Regions from separate parts of the Streptococcus alactolyticus genome, predicted to be linked through region 3. Evidence: predicted binding sites of a transcription regulator. Region 3 holds the regulator's gene; each other region holds the start of a gene.

Region 1 (6,346 bases), on a different contig from region 3:
CCAGCAACGATACCTTCTTCAACGGCAGCACGTGTCGCGTTAAGGGCATCTTCAATACGCAATTTCATTTCTTTCAATTCTGTTTCTGTTGCAGCGCCGACTTTAATTACGGCAACACCACCTGCTAATTTAGCAAGACGTTCTTGCAATTTTTCACGGTCAAATTCAGATGTTGTTGCAGCCAATTGTGATTTAATTACATTGACACGGTCAGCAATAGCAGCGCTATCACCAGCACCTTCCACTATAACTGTACTGTCTTTATCAACGGTTACTTTAGCGGCTTGTCCAAGAGCAGTCATGTTTGCGTCTTTCAACTCAAGACCAAGGTCTTCAGTAATCACTGTACCACCTGTCAAGATAGCAATATCTTCAAGCATGGCTTTACGACGATCACCAAAGCCTGGTGCTTTAACCGCTACGACATTAAAGGTACCACGGATTTTGTTAAGAACAAGTGTTGGAAGAGCTTCACCATCGATATCATCGGCAATAATAAGAAGCGGACGGCTTGTTTTCAAGACTTCTTCAAGCAATGGCAAGATGTCTTGAATATTTGAGATTTTCTTATCGGTAATCAAGATATAAGGGTTGTCAAGTTCAGCAACCATTTTTTCATTGTCAGTTACCATATATTGTGACAAGTAACCACGGTCAAATTGCATCCCTTCAACCACGTCAAGTTCTGTTTCCATACCACGTGATTCTTCGATTGTGATAACACCGTCATTACCAACTTTTTCCATAGCTTCTGAGATGTATTCACCAACTTTTTCAGAACGTGATGATACGGCAGCAACTTGGGCAATTGCTTCCTTGTTAGCAACTGGTTGTGCAATTGATTTCAAAGCATCGACAGCTACTGAAACCGCAGATTCGATACCGCGACGAATACCAATTGGATTTGCTCCTGCAGTCACGTTTTTAAGACCTTCACGCACGATAGCTTGTGTTAAAACAGTCGCAGTTGTTGTACCATCACCAGCGATATCATTTGTTTTAGAGGCAACTTCTGATACCAATTTAGCACCCATATTTTCAAAATGGTCTTCTAATTCGATTTCTTTGGCGATTGTCACACCATCATTCGTGATCAATGGTGAACCAAATGATTTTTCAAGTACCACATTGCGTCCTTTAGGACCTAAGGTTACTTTCACCGTATCTGCTAAAATATCAACCCCGCGTACCATACTTTCACGCGCATCTGATGAAAATTTAATATCTTTAACCATAATATATCCCTCTTTTAACTTTAATAGATTAACGTACCACTGACGTTTTTATTAAGCTAATACCGCTAAAATTTCTGCTTCACGAACAATCATGACTTTGTCGTCACCATCTTTGACTTCAATTCCAGAACCATGTTCAATAAGAACCTTGTCACCGGCAGCAACACTTGGTGCTACCAATTCACCAGTCAACGTACGGCTACCTTCACCGACAGACACAACAGTCGCTACTTGTGTTCTTTCTTTACTTACTCCAGCTAGGACAAGACCACCAACGGTTTGTTCTTTTTCTTCTTCGACTTTTAAAACAACACGATCTCCTAATGGTTTTAACATGCCTTTTGCCTCCAAATTTCTTATTTATCCTGAGAAATAGAAACCTAAATCTCAAATTAGCACTCTACACTCTTTAGTGCTAACTCATTACAATAACTATTTTAGCACTTGGTCAGAAATAGTCAAGAAAAAAACTCAATTTCTAAAAAATAAGTCAAGCAGTTATTTGAGCATTGAAAAAGTTCCTAGCTGGGAGATTATCAGCATTTTTTACTTTTAGCTACATTTGTAGCATTACAGTTTTCCTATAATGGTTTGATTTTATTAGTTTTCATGGATATCTTTTTTTCGTATACAGATTTTTATACTTTTCGTGAGAAGAGATCATGGCTATTCTTTATTTTAGCAAACTTTGGCGCTCTTTTATTGTCAAATTACGATGTTCTATCATTATTAGTCCGTACTCCTGAATTAGATGTCTATATTGATGTTTTTCCTTCAAGTACACGTTTAGCCATTCTTTTTATAAAAAAATTGCTTGGTTTCGTTAAATATTATTTTTCGTATTATTCAGGAGTCTTTAACTAATTCTTTAAGGTATGGTCGAGCAACTGAAGTTCAAATTACTATGATTGAAAATCTTAATCGATGGCTCACTTTATTTTTTATAGTGGTCAGTTTGGGGTTGCTAATGTCATATTTTTTTCATGAAACCAATCTCCTTCTATTTGTTATAGGATGCGTTCTAATTTTTATTGGCGCTATTGGTATGTTATTATTTGGCTATGGTATTTATCGTGGAAAACAAAATATTGAAAAAGTGATAGGAGACCTTGAATTTAGGTTGCAATCATATCAAAAGTAGTTTATTTTTCCCCTTGACATAATATTGAAAAAGTTCCTAAACCTCTAAAATAGCAAACCAATCACGAACTACTGTCTCTTTTTTTAACTTCTGATTTCTAGCATATATGACAAATAAAAGTATTGCAAAAAAAGATTAGACAAGCAAAAAATTTGTTCAGGTGAACTGGGAATAATACTAATCTTTTCTAATAAAGAGCGACTCAAACCATTATTGATAATATATTTAGTCGCTGCTAAATAAACCGAACTATAAAATAAAACAGCTAAAAAATTAATGATAATCAGAATAAATTTAGCCAAATCAATATTTCTTAGACTTTTCATCACTGCCATCCTGTTAAGTCAAAATTACATACAGTCTCACTAGTCATAAATTCAACAGGAATAATAATCTCCTTATCCACTGACCTTTGTTTAAGTAAAGAATATCCTGTCTGTATAGCTCTTTTCCCCATGGTCAAAGGGGATTGGGCTACTGTTGCTTGAATTGAATTTGTTGTAGCTAATAGGTTCTTCATATCAGGGGAACCATCAACACCGTAGATTTTTATTGGAGTGCCTATATGTTTATTTTCAATTGCTGCTAGAGCACCGATAGCTACTTGATCATTAAGTGCCATTACTGTATCAAATTCCATACCTGAAGTAATTACAGATTCTACTTGCGGCATAGCAATTTCTGTTTGTCCTAAACAATCTCTTCGTTCAATCACTTGATAAGCGTCATTTCCTTCTATTGTATCTAAAAATCCATTGATACGTTCCACGGCAGATACCGCATCATTGTGCTCTAGTAACAAAATCTTAGCGTTAGATTTTATCTGCATTAAATTTTGAGCACATAGAACACCAGCTTGATAATTATCTGATACAATGGTCGTATCTACTGAAGAATCGTCTGATAATTGACTATCTACAACAACGATTTTAATACCGGCTTTTTTAGCATCCTTTAAAGCTTTTATCAATTTTGGACTATTAGCGCTAACAGGATTGATAATAATGATATCAACTTCTTTTTGGATAAATGAGTCAATTTGTTGTTTTTGTTTATCTACATCTAGAGCGGGATCTCTAGTGTACAAAATATCATTATTCTCTTTAACAACCTTTTCAATTTCGTTGTTTAATACCTTATAAAAATCATTATTCATCGTCATATAGGTGGCACCAATTTTGATGCGACTCGAATTTGAGGGAAATATTTTATAATTTAAATAAGAGCCAATTACTATCAAAAAACCAAAGATGGCGCTCACTAAAATACCTAAATTTTTTTGTTTTTTCATTCTATACCTTTTCAATAATCTCTGAAAAACCAATAATTATTTTATCTTAATTATAACATTTTTAAATTGTATATACAATTCAGTCAAAAAGTATAGATAACACTTAAACTTCAACTATCATCCAACAAAAAACAGCCCAAGTCAAAAACTTGAACTGTTTCATATTAAAACGGGAGTTCCTCTTCTTCTAGTACGAGGTCGGCTAGGTTGTTTGGGGTGTTGTTTTCTCGCATGGCACGTTTGGTGCGGCTTTCTAGTTACTGGAAAGAATGACATAGGACTTCGGTCACGTACTGCGTCTGTCCATTTTTATCGTATTTGCGTGTGCGAAGTTCGCCATCGACTGATATGAGGCTACCTTTTCCCGCGTAAGACGTTAGGGTTTCTGCCAAACGTCCCCAAACCACAAGGGAAATAAAATCCGCATCACGTTCCCCATTTTGCGATTTAAATCGTCTATTAACTGCCAAAGTCACGCGTGTGACTGATTTATCGTTTGGTGTTGTCACCAGCTCTGGTTGTACAGTCAGGCGACCAATCATAATAACTTTATTGTACATAAGCTTCCTCCTATCTTATTATTCGAAAAACAAGAGAAAAAAGAGCTGGAAACTCCGACTCCTTTCATTACTATTGAGCTTTCCAGTGTTTTTCTGGATCAAAGGCTTCGCCAACCACTGCTGTATCATCCAATTCAATGATCCCACGTTTTTGTGGCGCATTTGGAAGAGCCAATTCACGAGGTGAGCACATCATCCCAAAACTCTTTTCACCGCGAAGGGCACCTGGGAAAATCAAACTACCGTTTGGCATCATTGCACCTGGAAGAGCAACAATAGTTTTTAAGCCAACTGCTGCATTTGGCGCTCCTGCAACAATTTGAACGGTTTTATCATCTGAAATTTTCACTTGGCAAATATTCAAGTGGTCACTGTCTGAATGAGCAGCCATTTCTTTGATTTGACCAACGACAAATTTTGGTGATGGGTCATTTTCCAATTGCTCGCTGAAGTCTTCTTTTGTCAATTCAGCGTTAAGGGTTGCCACATCTTGGTCAGACAAGGTCACTTGACCCTTACCACTAATCGCAATCAAGCTTGACACATCAAAAATATTCCAAGCAACTGTTTCACCATTTTTTTCAAGAAATACGCGTGATACCTTGCCTTTGCGTTCGTAATCAAGCTTAGCACCCTTGCTATCTTTGACAATCACCATAAGGACATCACCGACGTGTTCTTTGTTGTACGTAAAAATCATTTTCTCTCCTATTTCAATTCAGCTAAAAAGCTGTTAATTTCTGCTCTGGTTTTGCGTAATTTGTTGACTAAACGCCCGATTTCTTTGCCATTTTCGGTCACTACAAAACTTGGAATACCAAAAATATCCCAGCGTTGTGCGACTTCCATAAATTCGTCACGATCAACACGGACAAAGGTAAATTCAGGATTTTCAGTTTCAATCTCTGGCATGACAGGATAGATAAATTGGCAATCTGGGCACCAATTTGCCGTAAAAAAGAAAACCACTTTGCCAGGTTTTTCCAAATAAGTCGCCATTTCTTCATAAGACGCTGGACTAATCATTTTTTCTCCTCCACATAGCTAATGTCACCCCTTTGGTGAACAAATCGAAAAGTACGACCATCTGTCAGGACAACACCACCTGTCGTTGTTGTTTTGTCAGACTCAAAATGATTCACATAAAGAACCAAAATAGAACCAAGCTGACTAAAACAATCACGCACTTCTCTTTTAACTCTTTCTTGCCGTTTCTTTTCCTGTTGCTTGCTTAACATTGTGCTAAAGGCGATAAGACCAGTCACTCCCACCACACTAGAGCCCAAAAGGAAACTGCTTTTTTTACTTATCATACGCTTTATTTTACCATTTTTATGCTAAAATAGAAAATATAGAATCGAGGTTTTTATGTCAGAATTATTTTCTAAAATAAAAGAAGTTACAGAACTTGATGGTATTGCAGGCTATGAGTACAACGTTCGAGACTTTTTACGTTCGAAAATCACGCCACTAGTTGATGACGTGCAAACAGATGGTCTGGGCGGTATTTTTGGAATCAAAAACTCTGATGCCAAAGAGGCTCCACGTATCATGGTGGCCTCTCACATGGACGAAGTCGGTTTTATGGTGAGCGACATCAAAGCAGATGGGACAATGCGTGCCGTGGGTATCGGCGGCTGGAACCCTTTGGTTTTGAGTTCGCAACGTTTTACCCTTTACACTCGTGAAGGTCGTGCCATTCCAGTTGTATCTGGTTCTGTTCCACCACATTTTCTTCGTGGGGCAAATGGCTCTGCATCACTTCCAAAAATCGATGACATTATTTTTGATGCTGGATTTGCAGACAAGGCAGAAGCAGAAAGCTTTGGTGTCCTTCCTGGTGATATCATTGTACCAAAATCAGAAACCATCCTTACGGCTAACCAAAAAAATGTGATTTCTAAAGCTTGGGATAATCGCTTTGGTATTTTAATGATGACTGAATTGCTCGAAAGCCTTAAAGGAAAACGCTTGGACAACACCCTTATCGCTGGGGCAAATGTTCAAGAAGAAGTTGGGCTGCGTGGGGCACACGTGTCAACAACCAAATTCAAACCTGAACTCTTCTTTGCCGTTGATTGTTCACCTGCGGGAGATATTTATGGCAACCAAGGTACAA
Region 2 (6,346 bases), on a different contig from region 3:
TTTCGCTTGGATTTTCAAGATAGTAGTCGGTAATAGCATCTTCAATGTAGTCTTGAATAGTACGACGGAGAGGACGTGCTCCCATTTTAGGGTCGTAACCAATGTCAACCAATTTTTCTTTTACCTTATCGGTTACTTCAAGATGAATGTCATTTTGAGCAAGGCGTTTGTTAACATCATCAAGCATGAGGTTGACGATGTGGAGCAAGTTATCCTTGCTGAGTGATTTGAATTCGATAATGCCGTCAAAACGGTTCATAAATTCAGGGCTGAAGTAGTTGCCTAATTCGCCTAGAACAGAATTAGTGCGTCCTTCGCGTACTGCCCCAAAACCAACGCTAGCTTCTACCTTACCAGTTCCGGCATTTGATGTCATGATGATAATGGTATCCTTGAAGCTGACTGTGCGTCCTTGTCCGTCTGTCAAACGACCGTCATCAAGAACTTGCAAGAACATATGCATCACATCAGGATGCGCTTTTTCCACTTCATCAAGCAAGATAAGTGAATAAGGGTTGCGGCGTACTTTTTCAGTCAATTGTCCAGCTTCTTCGTAACCAACATACCCTGGAGGGGCTCCGACAAGTTTAGCGACAGCGTGTTTTTCCATGTACTCAGACATATCAAAACGAATCATGCTATCAGCTGAACCAAAGAGTTCGATAGCCAATTGCTTTGAAAGTTCGGTTTTACCAACACCAGTTGGCCCGACAAAAAGGAAAGAACCAATTGGACGATTTGGGGTACCAAGTCCGACACGATTACGGCGGATGGCTTTGGCAATTTTATCCACAGCCTCATCTTGTCCAATCACGTGTTTCTTCAAATCATCGGCTAAATGAATCAATTGAGATTGTTCTTTTTCTTTCAAGTCGCCAACAGGAATGTTGGTCTTTTCTTCAATGATCGCTTCGATGGTTTTTTCAGTGATGACTGGAATATCTTCCTCGTTGATAGTTTGTTGCTGCATTTCCTTGTATTTAGCGATTTGGTCGCGAAAATAAGCAGCGCGTTCGTAATCTTCTTCACGAGTGGCTTGAGTTTTCAAGTTTTCAGCTTGCTCTAGACGTTTATCGATTTCTTTTGGATCAATAAAATTAAGCGTCAAATTCATGCGAGAACCAGCTTCATCAAGAAGGTCGATGGCCTTGTCAGGCAAGAAACGGTCTTGAATATAGCGGTTTGATAGATTTGCGGCTGCTTCAATAGCATCATCACTGTATTTGACATGGTGGTAATCTTCATATTTCTTTTGAATACCACGAAGAATGGTAATGGTTTCTTCAACGCTTGGTTCATCCACTTTGACAGGCTGCATGCGACGTTCTAAAGCAGCATCTTTTTCGATGATGCGATATTCATTGAGGGTTGTTGCCCCAACCAGTTGCAATTCACCGCGTGCCAAGGCTGGTTTCAAAATGTTACCTGCATCCATGCTGCCATCACCTGTTGAACCTGCACCAACAATTTCGTGAATTTCATCAATGAAGAGGATAACGTCCTTACGTTTGCGGATTTCTTCCATCAATTTTTGCATGCGTTCTTCAAATTGACCACGGATGCCAGTGCCTTGAACGAGGCTAACCACATCTAAGCGAATGACTTGTTTGTTTTGCAATTTTTGTGGCACATTGCCGTCAACGATTTTTTGGGCTAGGCCTTCCACAACTGCGGTTTTACCAACACCAGGTTCTCCGATGAGGACAGGGTTATTTTTGGTACGGCGGTTGAGAATTTCGATGACACGGACAATTTCAGAATCACGTCCGATGACAGGGTCAATATCGCCACGAAGGGCCATTTCAGTAATATTGATACCAAATTCTTCTAGTAAGCCTTTTGGTTGTTGGGCACCACCATTGTTGCGATAGTTGTTGTTATTGTTGCCTCCGTTACGCCCACCATTTCCTGACTGAGTTGGAGGTGTATTTTGGAAGTTTTGATTTCCAAATGCTTGGAAGTTACCTAGATTGCTAAAAAAATCGTCAAATGGATTGGTACCAGATGCTTGGTTTTGATTGTTTGACGTAGCTGATTGCCCCCCACCTAGATTTCCTAAAATAGTATTGTTAGGGTCAGTTTTCATGATTTGATAGCAGTTTTGGCACAAGTCAATCTGCTTTTGCTGACCGTTGACATTTGTATAAAGATGAATGGTTGATTCATTTAAATGACAATTTTGACAGAGCATATAATATACCCTCCTTTCGAAATCACTGACTATGGCGACAAAGGTCAAAGATAGTCAAATTTATATTTCCATTATAGCATGTGATGACTAGAAATCAAGGAAAAAGATTACAAAATTATCACTCCTGTCATTAGAGTGCTATATTTTATTTTTATTCAGAAAATATTGACAAATGGTATATTTATGCTAAAATAAATTATAATATTTCAGAATAAAAGGGTGGAGATGACATATTACAAAACAAAAATCATTTGTGAAAGAGATTGATTTTACAAAGGAAGAGCTCTTAGAATTGATTGATTTAGGCTTGGCTTTTAAGGAATTAAAAAAGAAAAGAATTTTGCATAAGTATTTAGAGGGATTGAATATTGCCTTGATTTTTGAAAAAGCCAGCACGAGAACGCGTTCGGCTTTCACGGTGGCAGGGCAAGATTTGGGCATGAATGTCACTTATCTTGGTAGTGACGAGATTCAGCTGGGCAAGAAAGAATCCGTCATTGATACGGCAAAAGTTCTGGGGTCTATGTTTGATGGGATTGAATACCGTGGTTTTAAGCAAGAAGATGTGGAGGCCTTGGCAGAGCATTCGGGCGTGTCTGTTTGGAATGGGTTGACAGACACTTGGCACCCGACCCAAATGATTGCAGATTTTATGACTTTAAAGGAAGTTTTTGGCAGTTTGGACGGTTTAAGCATTGCTTATGTCGGTGATGGACGCAATAATATGGCGAATTCCTTGCTGGTTACCTCAGCTATTTTGGGAGTTCATGTGACCATCATCGCTCCAGAGAGTTTGCAGCCAGAAGCAGAAATTGTTGCTTTGGCGCAGCAATACAATAATGGTGCGACAATCACGATCACCGATGACCTTGATGCTGTTAAAGGTGTGGATATGCTCTACACCGATGTTTGGGTATCTATGGGAGAAGCGGTTGACTTTAAAGAACGGATTGACCTGTTGCTACCTTATCAGATTAACGCGGACTTGTTAGCCAAAACGGAAAATCCAAATGTGATTGTCATGCACTGTCTGCCAGCTTTTCATGACCTTAATACCGAGATTGGTCAGGAGATTTACCAAAAATACGGCTTGGCCGAACTGGAAATCACAGATGCTGTTTTTCAACAATTTAGCCCGATCATTTTCCAAGAAGCAGAAAACCGTATGCATTCTATCAAGGCAATTATGTACCAATCGCTCAAGGTCATTTCTTAATTGAACCATAAATATAAGAAAATGCCCTCCTAAGAGTGTTTGTTTAGGAAAAATTATGTTAAAATAGAAAAGACAATAAACAAATAGGAGAAAAAAACATGGAATCACATTTGGTGAGAATTATCAACCGTTTGGAATTGATGACAACTGATAGTAGCAATCTAAAACGTAATTTTGAACGTGATGGTGTCGTTGTGGCAGAAGTGTCATTTAGCAATGACTCTGAAAATGGTCCTGTTTTCACTTTGCGTGATGTTGAAGCGCGTGAGTTTTACTCATTTGATAGCATCGACCTTATCGCAATGGAAATCTACGATCTTCTTTACTAAAATAGCGATCATTTAAAAAGTCAAACGGGGGTTGTTTTAAAAAGCAACCTTTTTCGTTTTGATGCTCTGACATAAAGGGGTTGTTACGACGCTCCTTTTTTGCTGAAAAAAAGCAAGGTAAGCACGTCTTTGTGTTGTTGTATTTTTATTCAAAGAATGTTATAATTAGTTGATTATTAGTGATAGGAGAAATAAATGAACTTTTCATTTTTACCAGAATATTGGTCTTATTTTAACTATGGTGTCCTTGTGACCATTATGATTTCGGCTTGCGTCGTCTTTTTTGGGACCATTATTGGTATTTTAGTTGCTCTGGCTAAACGAACAAATAGCAAGATTTTAAACGCGATTACGAGTTTTTATGTCTGGGTTTTCCGTGGGACACCCATGGTCGTTCAGATTATGATTTCATTTGCTTGGATGCATTTTAACAATGCCCCTATTATTGGATTTGGGGTTTTGAACCTTGATTTTTCACGTCTATTACCTGGTATTATTATCATTTCTTTAAATAGCGGTGCTTATATTTCTGAGATTGTGCGTGCAGGGATTGAGGCAGTGCCTAAGGGGCAGTTGGAAGCGGCGTATTCGCTTGGAATTCGTCCCGTCAATGCCATGCGTTACGTCATTTTACCACAGGCTTTGAAAAACATTTTGCCAGCCTTGGGGAATGAATTTATTACCATTATCAAAGACAGTTCCCTCTTGCAAACCATCGGGGTTATGGAATTGTGGAGTGGGGCACAATCAGTCGTGACCGCCACTTACCTACCTGTAACGCCACTTCTTTTTGCGGCATTTTACTACTTGATGGTAACCACAGTCTTGTCTTTCTTATTGAAACAACTGGAAAAACGTATGGGAAATGGAGCTCGTAACTAATGTCAAAAACAATTATTTCAATCAAAGGACTTCATAAATATTTCGGAAAAAATGAAGTATTAAAAGGAATCGACCTCGATATTCACGCGGGAGAAGTGGTGGTTATTATCGGACCGTCAGGTTCAGGAAAATCAACCTTCCTTCGTACCATGAATTTATTGGAAACACCAACTAAGGGTGTGATTACCTTTGAAGGGGTAGATATTACAGACAAGAAAAATGATATTTTTAAAATGCGTGAAAAAATGGGTATGGTTTTCCAACAATTTAACCTTTTCCCAAATATGACGGTTTTAGAAAACATTACCTTGTCGCCTATCAAAACAAAAGGAATTCCGCAAGCCCAAGCAGAAGCTAAGGCTTATGAATTGCTTGAAAAGGTCGGGCTTCGTGATAAGGCAGACGCTTATCCAAATAGCCTTTCAGGTGGGCAACAACAACGTATCGCGATTGCGCGTGGCTTAGCTATGGATCCTGACGTTTTGTTGTTTGACGAACCCACATCAGCCCTTGACCCTGAAATGGTTGGAGAAGTACTTGGGGTTATGCAAAACCTCGCCAGATCAGGGATGACAATGGCTATCGTGACACACGAAATGGGCTTTGCCCGTGAAGTGGCTGACCGTGTAATTTTCATGGACGGCGGTGTTATCGTGGAACAAGGAACGCCAGAAGAAGTCTTTGAACACACCAAAGAAGAACGAACAAAAGACTTTTTAAGTAAGGTCTTGTAAACAAAGCATTGAAATCATAGAAATGGGTTGGCCTTTAGCCGTTCCTTTCTATGATTTTTTTGTGATAATTAGAATAATTCTCATTTTTGTTATAGGCTGGAAAATATGGCAAATCGGCTAAATTGGGTCGGTTTTTGTGCTATAATAAAGCCTTATAACAGGAGATTTTCTTACCTGGTAGGGAGGTTTTAGATATGATTTTGCAAAATGCAAAGGTGGGGATTCCCTACACCGTTGCGAGCATAGATTTACCAGATGATAGTGTGCGGCATTTATCGCACTTGGGGTTAAAGGTGAGCAGTCCCATTCGATTGGTGTCTAAGACATCTACAAGTGCTATTGTCATGCTAAAATCGAGTCGTTTGGCCTTTGATCAATCCATTTTAAAACACATTGATGTTACCGAAGAAGGTGACAAGGAAGTCATGCCTTTGTCGAATTTGAAGGTTGGCGAATTCGCTTATATCGAAGGCATTTATGCGGTAAATGAAACCAAACGGCGTCTTATGGATATGGGACTGACGCGTCATACCAAAGTTTACCTTCGTAAAGTCGCTCCGCTAGGTGACCCGATTGAAATTCGTTTACGTGGGTATGAATTGACCTTGCGCAAGTCTGAAGCGCAGATGATTAGTGTGGTGAAAATCGAGGGAGAGGAGGACAAATGACAGAAATTGCTTTAATCGGAAATCCCAATAGCGGGAAAACCAGTTTGTTTAACATTTTGACAGGAACCAATCAGCGCGTGGGAAATTGGCCTGGAGTGACGGTTGAGCGTAAGAGTGGGACAGCCAGGCTCAACCAAAACTGGCAAGTTCAAGATTTGCCTGGTATTTATTCCATGTCGCCTTATACGCCTGAGGAAAAAGTTGCCAGAGATTATTTGTTGAGCAACCGTGCTGACAGCATTTTAAATGTGGTAGATGCCACAAATCTTGAACGCAATCTTTATTTGACCACTCAGTTGATTGAAACGGGTATCCCTGTAACATTG
Region 3 (6,346 bases):
TTCTTGGATGAATTATTTTTCAGTAAATTCGCCGTCAACAACGTCATCACCATTGTCTGATGAGTCAGTTGATTGAGCACCTTCAGCACCTGCTTGAGCTTGTTGTGCGGCAGCAGCTTGTTCGTACATTTTCACTGCAAGGGCTTGAGCTTTTTCATTAAGAACTTCAAGTTTAGCTTTCATATCTTCAAGATTGTTAGCTTCTTGAGCAGCTTTCAATTCATCAAGAGCAGATTGAGCAGCATCACGTTCTGTATCAAAGCCTTTGCCTTCAGTTTCTTTGATTGTTTTTTCTGTTGCAAAGATAGCTTGATCAACTTCGTTACGAAGGTCAACTTCTTCTTTACGTTTAGCATCAGCTTCTGCGTTAGCTTCTGCATCTTTCATCATTTTTTCAATTTCTTCATCAGTCAAACCTGAGTTAGATTGGATAACGATGTGTTGTTCTTTTTGAGTACCAAGGTCTTTAGCTTTAACAGATACGATACCGTTTTTATCGATATCAAATGTTACTTCGATTTGAGGGATACCACGAGGTGCAGCTGGGATATCAGTCAATTGGAAACGACCAAGAGTTTTGTTATCAGCAGCCATTGGGCGTTCACCTTGAAGAACGTGGATATCTACGGCTGGTTGGTTATCTGCTGCAGTTGAGAAGACTTGTGATTTAGATGTTGGGATAGTTGTGTTACGGTCAATAAGTTTTGTGAAGACACCACCCATTGTTTCGATACCAAGTGACAATGGTGTAACATCAAGAAGGACAACGTCTTTCACATCACCAGTAATCACACCACCTTGGATAGCAGCACCCATGGCAACAACTTCATCAGGGTTAACAGATTTGTTTGGTTCTTTACCAGTTTCTGCTTTAACAGCTTCTACAACGGCAGGAATACGTGTTGAACCACCGACAAGGATAACTTCGTCAATGTCAGACATTGAGAGACCAGCATCTTGAAGAGCTTGACGAACTGGTGTTTTTGTACGGTCAACAAGATCACGAGTCAAATCATCAAATTTCGCACGTGTAAGGCTTGTTTCCAAGTGAAGAGGTCCAGCAGCACCTGCAGTGATGAATGGAAGTGAAATTTGTGTTTGTGTCACACCTGAAAGGTCTTTCTTAGCTTTTTCAGCAGCATCTTTCAAACGTTGAAGAGCCATTTTATCTTGGCTAAGATCTACACCATGTTCGTTTTTGAAGTCAGCAACTAACCAATCAATGATTTTTTGGTCAAAGTCGTCCCCACCAAGTTTGTTATCACCTGCTGTTGCCAATACATCAAAGACACCATCACCAAGTTCAAGGATTGACACGTCGAATGTACCACCACCAAGGTCAAATACTAAGATTTTTTCATCTTTATCTGTTTTATCAAGACCATAAGCAAGGGCAGCAGCTGTTGGTTCGTTAACGATACGTTCGACTTCCAAACCAGCGATTTTTCCAGCGTCTTTTGTTGCTTGACGTTGTGCGTCGTTGAAGTAAGCAGGAACAGTGATAACAGCTTTTGTTACTTTTTCACCAAGGTAATCTTCAGCATAACCTTTAAGGTATTGAAGAATCATAGCTGAAATTTCTTGTGGTGTGTATTCTTTACCATTAGCAGATACTTTTTCAGAAGTACCCATTTTAGATTTGATTGAAATAATAGTATCAGGGTTTGTTACTGCTTGACGTTTTGCAGCATCACCAACGATGATTTCACCATTTTTGAATGATACAACTGAAGGTGTTGTACGGTTACCTTCTGGGTTTGCAATGATTTTTGCTTCAGTTCCTTCAAGAACTGCGACAGCTGAGTTTGTAGTACCTAAGTCAATACCAATAATTTTAGACATAATCTTTACCTCTATTTTTTAAATCGTTTTTTACATTTTTTATTGCTAGTTCACAATCAAACAAACTAACCTTTTGTTTTCATTAGTTATAGACGACAACCATTGCTGGACGAAGCAAGCGGTCGTGTAATTTATAGCCTTTTTGAAGGACTTCTGCGATGCTATCCACAGGATGGTCATCATCAGCAGGCAAGGTTTGAACAGCCATGTGCAAGTTATGGTCGAAGTTATCCACAACCACTTCTTCAACACCCTCTTCTTTAAGGGCTTGAATCAAGCTATTGCGAGTCATTTCAAGACCTTTTTTAACGTCATCTGTCAAGCCTTCAACCGCAAGGGCACGTTCCAAATTATCCAAACTTGGCAAAATACCTTTGGCTAAATCTTGTGATCGATACTTTTGCAATTGTTGACGTTCTTCATTTGCACGACGCTGGATATTTTGCATTTCAGCATGAGCACGAAGGTATTTGTTTTCCAAATCTTCCGCACGCTCTAAAGCTTTTTGCAATGCTTCGTTTTGAGCATCCTCTGGTGTCTGCTCGGTTTCTTTTTCTTCAGTCACAACATCAGTGGCTTCAACTTCTTTTTGAAGTTCTTCGTTTTTCTTTTCTTCAGACACTGTGTCCCTCCCTTATCTTTTTATCACATTCATTACCAAATTTAGTTGACCTCGTAGTGATTACTATTTAAATAACGGTAATAATCACCAAGCTTCATCGCCAAGACACGCCCGATAACATTGATCAAGCTAACACTTCGGCGATAATCCATATCGATGGGTCCAATCAAGCTAAGCAGACCAAATCCACGATAAGGAATCAAAAAGCGATGGGTCCAGACAGTTACATTAGACAAGGCAGCTTCTTCACTATCTGCCACCTGAACCGATGCAACCTCACCTTCTTTCATCGAAGACCTTAATGCTAAGGCAACCTGTTGCTTGTCATCAAGGAAACGATAGGTTTCTAAGCTAGCATAGTCTAACGAATGAACCTTACCAGCCACAAAGACCAATTCCTTAAACAAATCCGCAAAAATATAATCAAACAAATTCAATACATTATCCGTTACAGTGAAATACTTTTGCAAAATTTGAGGAATCTCAGTCCGCAACTTGTAATGGATATCCATCACCGTGCGTCCTAATAACCGTTCATTGACAATATCTTTTAAGGTCGCCAAATCCTTCAACATAAAGTTTTTTGGAATCGCAAATTGTATGGTCGCAGGTTTACATTCATCCAAAGTTAAAACAGCTAAAGCATCGTGATTTGACAACTGAATGATATCAAAAGCTGTCAGTTTTTGGCAAGCAGGTTCAACATCCAAAATAACGGAAGTGTAACCCGACATATCCGATAAAATCTGACTTGCCTTATGCAAAATATCATCCAATTTAAATGGTTCAAAGTCAAACGCTTTGATGACTTGATAAATGTCACGCTCATCAATACTATCTAGATTCAAGGAATGTTCTACAAAGTATTTGAATCCAGCAGCACTGGGCATGCGTCCACTAGAGGTGTGCGCCTTTTCAAGTAAGCCCAATTTTTCTAACTTGGCCATATCGTTTCGAATAGTCGCGCTACTCGAATCAATGCTTGCTTGCAAAGTCTTAGAGCCGATGGGTTCATGTGTCTGCGTAAACAATTCGACAATGACATTCAAGATGTCATTTTGACGTTGTGTAATCATCTCATGCCTCCCTTCGTCTTTTAGCACTAACACCTGTTAACTGCTAACCATGATTTTATTATACTCTTTTCTTCGGGACTGTCAAGAGAAAAACTCAAAAAATTAGCACTCTTTTTTTAGAGTGCTAATCAGGCATCGTATTTCGTTAAATCGTAAGTTTCGATAATCTTTATTAGTTTTGTGGCATAATCAGGGTCGCTACTAAATCCAATGTCTTGCAAGGCTTGAGCAGGCTTTTTATAACCTTTATTAGATACCAAAATATCATAAGCACTTTGGCTATCGTGCAATTTGCCTGATTGCAATAAGTCACAATAATCATAAATGGCATCTGTCCAAGATTTGTAAACCACAAAGCGTCCTTCTTTGGTTTGCCATTTGTTTAAAAAATAAGTCTGATAGGTTAATTTAACCGATTTTTGACCAGATTGAGCCTTGATGGCAAATAAATTATGGTATTTGACAGCTAATAAATTGCTGCCATAATCAGATTCTAGAGCTGCTTGTGCTAGGATAATTGACGGGGAAACCCCATAAGATTTAGCCACTTTTTGAACCGTAGGAGCAATTTCCTCAAAAAAAGCTTTTTGATTGTAAGAAACCGCCATTTTTTCTGAGGAACTTGGCACCGAGCGATTGAGATAAAGCGGGGTAACCACCCCGACTAAAAAAACGGCAATAAAGAGCAAAAACTGTTTGAAAGAAAATCTCGAACTCATTGATTATTCTCCTTCAACAAAGCAATGTATTCTTCCAAAGTCAAGTTGTGCTCAGTAATGTATTTGGCTGATTCAGGTCCGACATAGCGGAAATGCCAGTCCTCGTAATCAACACCAGTCGAGTCACTCTTACCTTCAGGAAAACGCAAAATAAAGCCATATTTAGGAGCAATTTCTTGGATTTTTGCTACCACATTAGGGTCACTCTCATTTAAAGAATCCACTGTACTCATGTCAATGGCGAGCCCCGTTTGGTGCTCGCTCGCTCCTGCTGGTTGAGAATACGTTTTAACCACTTCTTCAGCTTCTGCTTGAGTGAGATTTGGATTGGCTGCCATTTCTTGTGCTACATAACTGTTAAATAAAGATTCTTGATAGGCAACACTGCGGTAGCCAGAAATCAAGTGTTCACTAGGGTCAATCGTCTGAGCTTCAGCCAAAAAGCCTTGAACCGCGTCAGCAATCCGAGAATCTACATAAATATTGCCAATTTGCGTGACATCGGGATTCATTTCTTCCTTGGTATTGTCGCGATTGACCAAAACCAACTCCCAAGAATCACTGGAAACTTTTGGCAATTCAGACGTCTGCTCCTTAGAGGATGCTTCTGTTTGAGCTGTTGGCGCTTCATTCGAGGCCGTCTGAATCTTATCATCTCTAACCAACAGAAAAACCGTTAGCAAAAAGCCAATAATTAAGGCCAATACTAAACTAATTATTAATACACTACGCTTTTTTCTCATTTTCTCTTTCTTCTAATAGCTGTTTACCGCGTAAACGATAACTCATATCACCAATTGATTCGATTGTGAATTTGCCATCGGCATAATCCACAACAGAAACACTACCATTATCTAAACCAAGTCCTCTTGGCGTTGAATGGTCAATTAACCATAAAAAAGTACTAATGGTCATGCCGTGACTCACGACAATAGCATTGACACCACCAGTAGCCTCCATTTGTTCAGCAATTTCTGTGAAACCTGCCAAAATACGAGTGCTCAACACTTCCCAAGTTTCAGCCCATCCTGCCGTATCTACTTGACGAATGGCTTCGACCATTTCTTGATAAGTGAGTTTTGACATATCCTTATCCACAATTCGTGGCAAAACCCCGTGGAAAAGTTCCCCATCATAGCCACCGTCCAAGCTACCAAAACACCACTCACGAATGCGTTTATCACGCGTATAAGGAATCGCTTCTTGCTGACATTCTCGCAAAATAATCTCCATAGTTTGCAAGGTCCGTCCACTATCGCTCGAAAAAGCAGCCTTAAACTGGATACCCGAATCTTTCAGACCCAAGCCGAGTTCTTCAATACCACGTTCCCCTTCAGGCGTTAGCGGACTATCACTCCAACCTTGTGCACGACCAATTGTGTTAAACATCGTTTTTCCATGACGAATAATATACAATTTTGTTGCGACCATAATGCTTCCTCCTAGATTGATTCACCTAAAAACTAAAACTCGTATCCGCTTGCATTGTACCTCTTCATTATAGCACATTTTTCAAGCGCTACGACATACTGATGTGGTGAGTGCAAAGATTTTAAAAAGAAAAAACCTAGAGGCAGCTGTAGCAACCCTAGGTCGTGTATGCAATTAGTTTTTAAAGCTATGAACAGGTGCTGGAATCTGCCCCCCACGCTTGATAAAGTCAGCAGAAGAGTTACTATTGACACGCATAACAGGTGCCGTTCCCAGTAAACCACCAAATTCAATCATGTCGCCTTCTTTTCCTTTTGGAATAATACGGACAGCCGTTGTTTTTTGGTTGATAACACCAATAGCCGCTTCATCCGCAATCATAGCCGCAATGGTTTCATGTGGCGTATCCTCAGGAATAGCAATCATGTCCAATCCAACAGAACAGATAGCCGTCATTGCTTCTAATTTTTCCAAATTCAGCGAACCATTTTGTACCGCAGTAATCATTCCCTCGTCTTCAGAAACAGGGATAAAAGCACCTGACAAACCACCAACTTGGTTACAAGCCATGATACCACCTTTTTTCACTTGGTCATTCAACAAAGCAAGAGCCGCTGTTGTCCCATGTGTTCCCACAGCTTCCAAGCCCATTTCTT

The links. Region 3 encodes HrcA, which represses chaperone genes, less so after heat shock. Its sites were predicted from a motif close to TTAGCACTCNNNNNNNNNGAGTGCTAA; they were not measured.
Region 1: the regulator HrcA is predicted to act here: its motif matches at 1,628-1,654, upstream of groES (co-chaperone GroES).
Region 2: the regulator HrcA is predicted to act here: its motif matches at 2,307-2,333, upstream of ACFORE_RS05320 (ATP-dependent Clp protease ATP-binding subunit).

The regions. Positions count from the first base shown of each region.
Region 1 covers NZ_JBHRZX010000037.1:88,427-94,772, forward strand. Annotated here, with positions in the region: gene groL (chaperonin GroEL) at 1-1,235, opposite strand, end outside; gene groES (co-chaperone GroES) at 1,287-1,571, opposite strand; partial or broken gene ACFORE_RS07650 (sensor histidine kinase) at 1,782-2,082, shown strand; gene ACFORE_RS07655 (PTS fructose transporter subunit IA) at 2,140-2,376, shown strand; gene ACFORE_RS07660 (sugar ABC transporter substrate-binding protein) at 2,702-3,667, opposite strand; partial or broken gene ACFORE_RS07665 (single-stranded DNA-binding protein) at 3,832-4,227, opposite strand; gene ytpR (YtpR family tRNA-binding protein) at 4,298-4,927, opposite strand; gene ACFORE_RS07675 (thioredoxin family protein) at 4,936-5,253, opposite strand; gene ACFORE_RS07680 (DUF4651 domain-containing protein) at 5,250-5,540, opposite strand; gene pepA (glutamyl aminopeptidase) at 5,596-6,346, shown strand, end outside.
Region 2 covers NZ_JBHRZX010000020.1:35,559-41,904, reverse strand. Annotated here, with positions in the region: gene ACFORE_RS05320 (ATP-dependent Clp protease ATP-binding subunit) at 1-2,191, opposite strand, end outside; gene argF (ornithine carbamoyltransferase) at 2,424-3,407, shown strand; gene ACFORE_RS05310 (DUF1797 family protein) at 3,506-3,736, shown strand; gene ACFORE_RS05305 (amino acid ABC transporter permease) at 3,932-4,618, shown strand; gene ACFORE_RS05300 (amino acid ABC transporter ATP-binding protein) at 4,618-5,352, shown strand; gene ACFORE_RS05295 (ferrous iron transport protein A) at 5,547-6,020, shown strand; gene feoB (ferrous iron transport protein B) at 6,017-6,346, shown strand, end outside.
Region 3 covers NZ_JBHRZX010000034.1:1,403-7,748, reverse strand. Annotated here, with positions in the region: gene dnaK (molecular chaperone DnaK) at 13-1,842, opposite strand; gene grpE (nucleotide exchange factor GrpE) at 1,925-2,464, opposite strand; gene hrcA (heat-inducible transcriptional repressor HrcA) at 2,506-3,540, opposite strand; gene ACFORE_RS06900 (glycoside hydrolase family 73 protein) at 3,669-4,259, opposite strand; gene ACFORE_RS06895 (M15 family metallopeptidase) at 4,256-5,002, opposite strand; gene ACFORE_RS06890 (histidine phosphatase family protein) at 4,986-5,690, opposite strand; gene ACFORE_RS06885 (PFL family protein) at 5,865-6,346, opposite strand, start outside.